4 regions of the Teichococcus aerofrigidensis genome follow, and region 4 is predicted to be linked to each of the others. Evidence: riboswitches for the same ligand, from Rfam matches in the RefSeq annotation. Region 4 holds a riboswitch; each other region holds the start of a gene.
What was found. A riboswitch is a leader RNA that binds a small molecule or an ion and turns the genes downstream of it on or off. The one in region 4 is predicted to bind cobalamin.

Region 1 (2,192 bases), on a different contig from region 4:
CGGGCAGGCCGAGCCGTGCCCGCTGTGCCGCGCGGCGGGCCGGGAAGGCGCCGGCGCGCCGGGCCATCTCCGGCGTCACGGCGGCGAGGCGCGCCCGCACCTCGGGCCGGTGCGCGGCGGCGCTCTCCGCCCGCCCCTGCCGCGCCCGGTCGCTGGCGGCCAGGGCCTGGGCGATGGCGGCCTCGCCCTCGTCCAGGCCGCGTGCCAGGGCGGCCACCTCCTCCAGCTTCTGGGTGGCGAAGGCGAGCCAGGACCGTACCGCCGGGTCGAGCCCCCGCTGGCCCTCCCCGCCCTCCTGCGCCAGATCGACCGGGACATGCAGCAGGCTGCAGGAGGGGGCGACGATCAGCCGCCGTGTCCCCCGCCGCTCCGCCACCCGCCGCAGGGTGCCCAGCGCCGCGCGCAGGTCGCAACGCCAGACATTGCGGCCGTCCACCAGACCGAGCGACAGCCAGCGCTCCGGGGGGAGCAGATCGAGCGCCGGCTCCAGGTCGGCCGCGCCGCGAACCAGGTCGAGATGCAGCCCGGCCACCGGCAGGCTGGCGGCGGTGGCCAGATTGTCGGCCATCGGGCCGAAATAGCTGGTCAGCAGCAGGTCGGGCGTGGCGCCCTCCGCCAGGGCGGCATAGGCGCGGCGGAAGGCCTCGCGCGCCGCCTCGGGGAGATCGAGCGCCAGGGCGGGCTCGTCCATCTGCACCCAGGCGCAGTTCGCTGCGGCCAGTTCGCCCAGGAGCCTGGCATAGAGCGGCAGCAGGCGGTCCAGCAGGCCGAGCGGGTCCGAGCCGTCCTCCGTCTTGCTGAGCAGCAGGAAGCTGACCGGGCCGAGCAGCACCGGGCGGGTGCGCAGCGGCAGGGCCTCGCGGAAGGCCGCCAGGGGGCGGTTCTCCGTCAGCTCGAAGCGCTGCCCGGCGGAGAGGCGCGGCACCAGGTAGTGGTAGTTGGTGTCGAACCACTTGGTCATCTCGAGCGCCGGCAGGCCGGCCGCGATGCCGGCGGACCGCTCGGCCGCGGTGCCACGCGCGCCGCGCGCCAGGGCGAAGGCGGTCGCGAGCGACACCGGCCCACCTCGCCAGCCATAGCCCTCGGGGATGGCGCCCAGCATGCCGGCAGTGTCGAGCACCTGGTCGTAGAGCGCGAAATCGTTGCTCGGGATGTGGCTGATGCCCTGGCCGGCCTGGAGCTGCCAGTGCCGCTGGCGCAGGCCCCGCGCGGCCTCCAGCAGACCGGCCTCGTCCAGTTCGCCCGCCCAGTGCGCCTCCAGCGCGGATTTCAGCTCGCGCCGGGCGCCGATGCGGGGGAAGCCCAGATTGGCGGCGACGGTCATGCGCCGCCCTCCGGCCGGGCGGTGGCGGTGGCCGGGCCGGAGGGGCCCCGTTGGAAGGTCGTCATGCTCTCGGTCCTGCCTCCGGTTCACCCCGCCCGGCGGCCTGGTCTGGTGCGACGCCGGCAGGTCTCCTGGCTCGCGGCGTTCCGGGGCATGGCGCCCAGGACACCGCCGGCCCGGCCTTCCCGCGCGCCCCGGAGGGTGGCGCAGTGGCCCGCCGCGGAGGCTTCCACGGCGAATGGGCCAGCGGCACGCCGCTGACAGTTGCGGGGGCAGCCGCCGACTGGCTCCCGGGCGCGATGGCCCGGCCGGAGCGCACGGCGTTCCCTTTTCACCCGCTCGCGCGGGACCGGCGACACATAAAGATATACTTATGTTAAATAGATCTGGCAAGCCGGCTCCAGTGGCCACCGGTCCGGACAGAAGCCCCTTTGCCGCCGCCCCCGAAGGCTCTAAGCGCGGCGGCATGGCCGCTGCCCTTCCGCCCCCCGAGACCACCCGCGCCCTGACCGCCCGCCTCTGGCGGCATTATGTCCGGCATCACAAGGGCGGCATCCTGCTCGCCCTGGTCTGCACCGGGGCGCTGGCGGGGCTGACCGCGCTCTATCCGCTGGTCATCCAGCAGGCCTTCGACCTGTTCACCGCCGGCGACGGGCGCATCGTCTGGCTGATCCCGCCGGCCATCATCCTGCTCACCGCCGCGAAGTCGCTGGCGCAGTACGGCCAGGCCATCTCGGTGCAGGCGGTGGTGCTGCGCGTCATCGAGCGCATCCAGAACGACCTGTTCCGCGCCCTGACCCGCACCGACCTCGCGCTGGTCGCGCATGACGCCCCGGCCCGCCATGCCGCCCGCTTCACCGCCGATGCC
Region 2 (2,192 bases), on a different contig from region 4:
ACGATGCGGCCGCGCCGCACCGCCTCCATCTGGCTCGTCACCGGATCGCTGCGGAGGAACTCCAGCTTCTTCTCGTAGTCATCGGCCGGGAAGCGGCGCCGGTCCATGCGCGCGATGACCAGCACCGAGGGATTGGCCCGCGCGATGGTCTCCCAGCCGACCGTCGGCCACTCCTCGTCCGACTGCACCACGTTCCGCAGGCCGAGGGTGCGCATCATGTAGCCGGGGATGCCCTTTTGCCCGGCCATGTAGGGGTCGAGGTCGAGATCGGCGCTGGAGAACCAGAAGGCGGCCGAGGCATCCTTCAGCCCGAGACCCCGCGCCCGCTCCACCGCCCGCGCCTCGCGCGCGCGGAGGTCGGCGACGAGCGCCTCGCCCGCGCCGCGCCGGTCGAAGATCGCGGCGAGCTGGCCGATGCCCTTGTAGAGGCTCTCGGTCGAGAAGGCGGCGGTGCGGGTGCCGTCGGCGCCGACCAGGTTGTTCTTGCCCTCGCAATCGGCGGGCATGATGTAGGTCGGGATGCCGAGCTCGTGGAACTGCGGCCGGGTGCCGACCACGCCCTGCGGCCCGATCATCCACTCGAACTGCGTCGCCACCAGTCCGGGCCGCTTGGCGATCACCGATTCGAAGCTCGGCGCGTTGTTGTCGAGGCGCGGCACCTTGTCATTCTGCGCCCGGAACTCGGGCAGCACGTTGTTGAACCAGAGCGCGGTGCCGGCCATGCGCCCGCCCGCGCCCAGCGCGTAGAGGATCTCGGTGGCGGACTGTCCGATGGTGACGGCGCGGTCCGGCGGGCCGGCGAAGGTCAGCCGCTCGCCGCAATTCTCCACCGTCAGCGGATAGGCGGTGGCCTGCGACGCGGGCGCGGCGGCCGGCTGGGCCAAAGCGGGGGCGAGGGGCAGCAGCAGGTGCAGGCCGAGGCCCGCCGCCACGGCCTGGAGGGACGCAAACCTCATGACGCAGATCTCCGGTCAGGATGGCGCCGGCGGCGCGATGGCCAGGCGGGGCATTCCGGAGAGGCGGCACGCGGGCGCGGGCCGCGCTGGAGGTCGCGTTGCAGCACGTTCATCGGCATCCCTGCCCGGACAACCCCGCCCGGCTGGTGGTCACACGTGCCGGCAGGTCTCCTGACTGGCGGGTCAGTGCCTGATCCCGCCTTCCCGGGCGGCCTCCCTGCGGAGGCATCCCAGTGGCCTGCCGGGATCCGGCTCGCCGCCTACAGTTGCGGGGGCAGTCCCGTTTCATGGCGCGCGGCCATGGCGGGTTCCCTGTTAGGTCCTCTCGGACACCGACGCGGCACCGGTAATGGAAGGCCGCCGGGCTGGCAAGACAAAAGCCCGGCCGCCGCCGCGGAGCGCCCATGCCGCGGCCCAGCTTGCAACCGGAGCGTGCCCGGCCCTAGCTTCCCGCCCGTATTGTAAGATTCTGCCAGGAGTGACGGCGGTCCATGTGTGAGAAATGCGGCAGCCTCCTGGCCTGCCTCGCCGCCCCGCCGGCGGACGACACCGCCACCACGGCCCTCGCCGGCACGCTGAAGGCCCAGGAGGCCCCGGTGCGGATGGCCACCGCCTCCGGCAACACGGCGGTGGATGCCCTGATCTCCGGCCCCGCCTGGGGCGGCCCGGTGCGCTTCGGATTCCCGCAATCCGCCGGCGCCTATGGCGGCGGCTCCAGCGAGGCGCTCACCGGCTTCCTGCCGGTCTCCTCGGCGCAGCAGGCCGTGGCGCGCGCCGCGCTGCTCGGCACCGCCTCGGGCGAGACCGCGCTGCTGCACGCCTTCCCGGTCACCGGCTTCACCCTGCTGCAGGTCAGCGAGGCGGCCGCCAGCCAGGCCGAGATCCGCTTCGCCCAGTCCTCGCAGCCCCCCACCGCCTGGGCCTATTCCCCGGGCAGCAGCGACAAGGCGGGGGATGTCTGGTTCGGCGACCGCTACGACTACCGCCACCCGGCGCTCGGCGATTACGCCTACGAATCCCTGCTGCACGAGCTGGGCCACGCGCTCGGCCTCAAGCATCCGCACGAGGCCACCGGCATCACCGGACAGGCGATGGAGACCGCCTGGGACAACAGCGAATTCACGGTGATGAGCTACCGCAGCCATTCCGGCGGCACGCTCGGCCAGCTCACCGCCGGGCCGTGGGACCTGCCGCAGACCTACATGATGCTCGACATCGCCGCGCTGCAGACGCTCT
Region 3 (2,192 bases), on a different contig from region 4:
CTTGACGGCGCGCGGCAGGCCGGCGGCGATCTCGCCGGTCAGCCGCTCCAGCACGGCGGCATCCAGCAGGTCGGCCTTGTTCAGCACCACGAGGTCGGCGCTGGCGAGCTGGTCCTCGTAGACCTCGGCCAGCGGGTTGTCGTGATCGAGCGACGGGTCGGCCGCGCGCTGCGCCGCGACCGCCGCGGGGTCGTCGGCGAAGCGGCCCTCGGCCACGGCGGGGCCGTCGACCACGGTGATCACGCCATCGACGGTGACGCGGGAGCGGATGCCGGGCCAGTTGAAGGCCTTGATCAGCGGCTTCGGCAGGGCGAGGCCGGAGGTCTCGATCAGGATGTGCTCCGGCGGCTCCGGCCGGTCGAGCAGTGCCTGCATGGTCGGGATGAAGTCGTCGGCCACGGTGCAGCAGAGGCAGCCATTGGCCAGCTCGACGATGTTCTCCTCGGCGCAGCCCGGGATGCCGCAGCTCTTCAGCGTCTCCCCATCGATGCCGAGCGCGCCGAACTCGTTGACGATGATGGCGATGCGCCGCCCCTCCGCCTGCGCCATCACCTGGCGCAGCAGCGTCGTCTTCCCGGCGCCGAGGAAGCCGGTGACGATGGTGGCGGGGGTCTTCTCCAGCGTGCTCATGCGGCGGACTCCGGGGCGGGAAGGAGGGAGGGCAGCCGGCCGAGCACGGCGCGGCGCAGCGATTCGGGGCGGCGGGAGGGCAGCACGGCGCCGCTGGGATGGGCGGCGTAGGTGGCGCCATAGGCCAGCAGGTCGGCGGCCTGCCCCGCCTCCAGATGGCCGAGCAGATAGCTCCACTTGCCCGGCGCGGTCATGGCGGCGGCGCAGCCGCGCTCGCAGACGGCCAGGCAGGTGACGGGGCGCAGCGCGACCGGCGGCGCGGGATGGGCGGCCAGCGCCGCCGCCACGGCGTCGTGCAGCCGGCGGCCGGGCGGCGTCTCACCCTCGGCGAGCGGCCGGTCGGCGCGGCAGGTGACGCAGACCAGCAGCGTGGGCGGCTCCCGGTTCGGCTCGATCATCGGCACGGCGGTCCTCCGTCGCGAGGCGGTCACGGAGTGCCGACCGCCCGGCGCCATGCGGCGACCGGGTCGAGGCGCCGGGAGGACGGAACCCCCGGACACATCGCCGCCCGCCGGGGCACCCCGCCCGGTGGCACGATCCGATGGGGATGGCAGGTCTCCTGGCTCACGGATCGGGCGCGCCCCGCCGGCCTTCCCGGCCACCCCTCGCGGCGCGGCCAGTGGCATGTCGGCGGGCCGCTCTCCGCCTACAGTTGCGGGGGCAGCCGCGGCCTGGGGCCCCGGGGAGCCCGCACCGCATTCCCTTTTCACCCCCGCCCCGGCAGCCGCCGATGGCGGGAGACCATCTGGCCGTCTCCTAGGCGGGGGGGGGGGGGGGGGGGGGGCGGCCGCCCCCCCCCCCCCCCCCCCCCCCCCCCCCCCCCGGCTGAAACCGCGACGCCGCCGCCACAACGGGTCAGCCCCGGGCGAAAGACACAATTCGATCCGGCCCGCCTCCGGGCGCAGCTTGGCCGCGAAGTTCCCATGACTTCGGGAATGGAACAAGCGGGGCAATACGTAATAGGGATAAAGTGTAAATTACTTGAATAGGGAGATTTCGAAAGAAATCACGAAGGGTCTATATCACCAGGGCGGCGTTATCGCGGTAATCCATTCGGCGGCGCGGCCGGAAATGCGATTTTCGGTAGACTCTGAGACAAGGCTGTATTAGGTTTCCCCGCCAATAGATGTGGCGGCACAGAATTGTGTCATTTTCGGGGCGGCGCGGCTGAAACTGGCCGGGCCTGGCCCCTCGTGGCCGCCACCCCTTGGAACCGATCATGGAGGTGTCCGCCCCCGCCCGGCGGAGGGCAGACCGCAAGGCAGACACATGGACAATCCAGCGCAGACCCCCCCGTCACCCCCGGCGGCGATCCCGGCCGACCGGCCCGGCGGGGCCACCACCGACCCGATGGCCGAGCAGGCCCCGGTGAAGATCGCCCTCCGGCATGTCTACAAGGTGTTCGGCGACGATTCCGACGCCGCGCTCCGCATGGTGCGGCAGGGCCGCGACAAGGACACCATCAAGGCCGAGACCGGCTGCACCCTCGGCGTCAACGACGCCAGCTTCGACATCCATGCCGGCGAGATCTTCGTCATCATGGGCCTCTCCGGCTCCGGCAA
Region 4 (2,192 bases):
GTGCGGGAGAGCGATGACGATGACGGCCAGCACGGCCCAGGGCAGCCGCCGGGTGAAGGCGATCAGCGCCAGGCCGCCCGCCGTCAGCAGCGCCGTCGCCACCCACCAGACCTGACGGTCGGCGAGTTCTGCCACCGGCGTGCCGGGGAGCTTGGGTGGCAGGCCGATTGACGGGGCCAGGGTGAAGACCGCGAAGCCCGCCAGCCCCCAGAGCAGGCCCTGCCGCCAGTCCGCCACGGCGCCGCGCAGGGACATGGCCGCCCCCAGCAGCAGCGCGTAGGCGATGCCGGTCAGCATGTCGGCCAGCACGGTATAGAGCGTCCGCTCCAGCCCGTCCTCCGGCGCCCAGGCTTCGGCGCCATGCTCGTGCGCCTCGGCAGCGTGGTCGGCGTGCCCCGGCGCGGCGCTGTCCTGGTGCTCGTAGGTCTCGGCCACGAGGATGGTGGGCACCGTGTTCCACTGGTGCCCGAGGCTGGCCACGGCGCCCGCCAGGATGCCCGCGAACAGCGCCACGACCAGAAGCCGCCTGAGATGGTCCATCATGGTCCGGCTCAGTGGCAGGGGAAGCCGTTGGAGTGGCGGGTGTCATGCGCGGCGTTGTGCAGCAGGTCGTTGTGCGCGAAGCCGACGCCCCAGAGCAGCAGGGTGCCGAAGGCCAGGGCGAGGACGCTGGCCAGCACGCGGCCAGTGCTGCTGGCCGCGGCCTGATGGATGGAAGCCGATGTGGCTGGGATCTGCATGAGGAGGCGCTCCGCCGACGCGCCCCGCGCCGGTCCAGAAGGTTGACCACGCCCCGGCAGGTCTCCTGGCTCGCGAATCCTGACCGATGCGCCTGCCTTCCCGGCACCGGGGTGCCAGTGGCCTGCCCAACGGGCAGACGGCGCATCGGTGATCCGCCAACAGTTGCGGGGGCAGCCGCCGACTGAACTCCGATCGGAGCCGCACGACGTTCCCTTTTCACCCGCTCGCGCGGGACCGGTGCGGCGCCTAGGCTATCGTGTGGCGCTTGGCAGGTACAAGTTCTGACAGCCCTTGTCCGGCAGCCCACTCAAGAAGTTACGCCAGTCCGCAGCACCATGCCGTCTTGCAAAAAATGATATGTTATAACATAACTACTAAATGACCTTGGTATCAGAAGCCTTGACGTCGGCTGATCCGCAGGCGCCGCGCATGCTGGCCGCTGCCGAACCGATCATCCTCGCCAGCATTCTCGCTCCCACCGTGTCGCTCGCGGTCTGAGGGCGCAACCTGCCCAGGCCGCTTCTGCGGGATGCGCAGCGCTTGGCCCAGCAGGCGCCGTTCGTGTGTTCCGGGATAGGTGAGCCAGATATCGCGGTGATGCAGGCGCTCGCGGGTTTTGAGCCTCCGCTGCACCCGGCGCTGCTGGCCGACATGCTGTTCCTCGCCAACTTGTTCGCCGAGGTGTCGGACAGTCAGCAGGTCCGCCTGCGCTTGGAAGCCGTTTCGGACGATAGCTGCGCGCTGTTCCATGCCGATGCGGTGCGCCTGCGCCTTCTCTGCACCTATTGCGGCGATGGGACCGAATGGCTGGCGCGGGCGGGCGGGGCGGCGGAAGCCCGGCGCTTGCGCGACGGGGACGTCCTGCCCGACCGCGCCAGCATTCAGCATCTGCCCATCGGTGCCGCCGCCATCCTGCGCGGCGAGGCCGGGATGCCTGGCCACGGCTACATCCACCGATCCCCACCCATGCCACGTGATGCGACCGGCCGCGCCTTGCACCCGCGCCTGCTGCTCTGCATCGACCCGGCCGAAGAGGACTGACCGCCATGGCGAGCCAAGCGCAATCCCCGACCGACCCTCGGCTGCCTGTCACCGTGCTGTCCGCTTCCTCGGCGCCGGGAAGGCCACCTTGCTGAACCAAGTCCCGGCGAACCGCGAAGGACGGCGTGTCGCTGTCATCGTCAACGACATGTCGGAGGTGAACATCGACGCTGCCCTGGTCGAGCAGGGCGGCGGCCTATCGCGTACCGAGGAGAAGCTGGTGGAGATGTCGAATGGCTGCATCTGCTGCACCCTGCGGGACGACCTGATGCAGGAGGTGCGGCGCCTGGCCGAGGAAGGCCGCTTCGACGCGCTTCTGATCGAGAGCACGGGCATCAGCGAGCCCATGCCGGTGGCCGCCACCTTCGACTTCCGCGACGAGAACGGGCAGTCGCTTGACGATATCGCCC

Region 1: linked by a shared signal. The riboswitch ahead of metE (5-methyltetrahydropteroyltriglutamate--homocysteine S-methyltransferase) and the one ahead of ACVMLK_RS14925 (CbtB domain-containing protein) in region 4 are both predicted to bind cobalamin.
Region 2: linked by a shared signal. The riboswitch ahead of ACVMLK_RS12685 (ABC transporter substrate-binding protein) and the one ahead of ACVMLK_RS14925 (CbtB domain-containing protein) in region 4 are both predicted to bind cobalamin.
Region 3: linked by a shared signal. The riboswitch ahead of ACVMLK_RS13580 (DUF1636 family protein) and the one ahead of ACVMLK_RS14925 (CbtB domain-containing protein) in region 4 are both predicted to bind cobalamin.

What each region holds. Positions count from the first base shown of each region.
Region 1 is NZ_JBSXMU010000023.1:3,678-5,869, forward strand. Features, by position in the region: partial or broken gene metE (5-methyltetrahydropteroyltriglutamate--homocysteine S-methyltransferase) at 1-1,324, opposite strand, end outside; cobalamin riboswitch at 1,429-1,693, opposite strand; gene ACVMLK_RS07510 (ABC transporter ATP-binding protein) at 1,791-2,192, shown strand, end outside.
Region 2 is NZ_JBSXMU010000054.1:20,153-22,344, forward strand. Features, by position in the region: gene ACVMLK_RS12685 (ABC transporter substrate-binding protein) at 1-956, opposite strand, end outside; cobalamin riboswitch at 1,101-1,308, opposite strand; gene ACVMLK_RS12690 (M10 family metallopeptidase) at 1,448-2,192, shown strand, end outside.
Region 3 is NZ_JBSXMU010000063.1:969-3,160, forward strand. Features, by position in the region: gene cobW (cobalamin biosynthesis protein CobW) at 1-630, opposite strand, end outside; gene ACVMLK_RS13580 (DUF1636 family protein) at 627-1,028, opposite strand; cobalamin riboswitch at 1,163-1,390, opposite strand; gene proV (glycine betaine/L-proline ABC transporter ATP-binding protein ProV) at 1,981-2,192, shown strand, end outside.
Region 4 is NZ_JBSXMU010000076.1:5,257-7,448, forward strand. Features, by position in the region: gene ACVMLK_RS14920 (CbtA family protein) at 1-543, opposite strand, end outside; gene ACVMLK_RS14925 (CbtB domain-containing protein) at 552-740, opposite strand; cobalamin riboswitch at 779-995, opposite strand; gene ACVMLK_RS14930 (DUF1826 domain-containing protein) at 1,282-1,782, shown strand; partial or broken gene zigA (zinc metallochaperone GTPase ZigA) at 1,788-2,192, shown strand, end outside.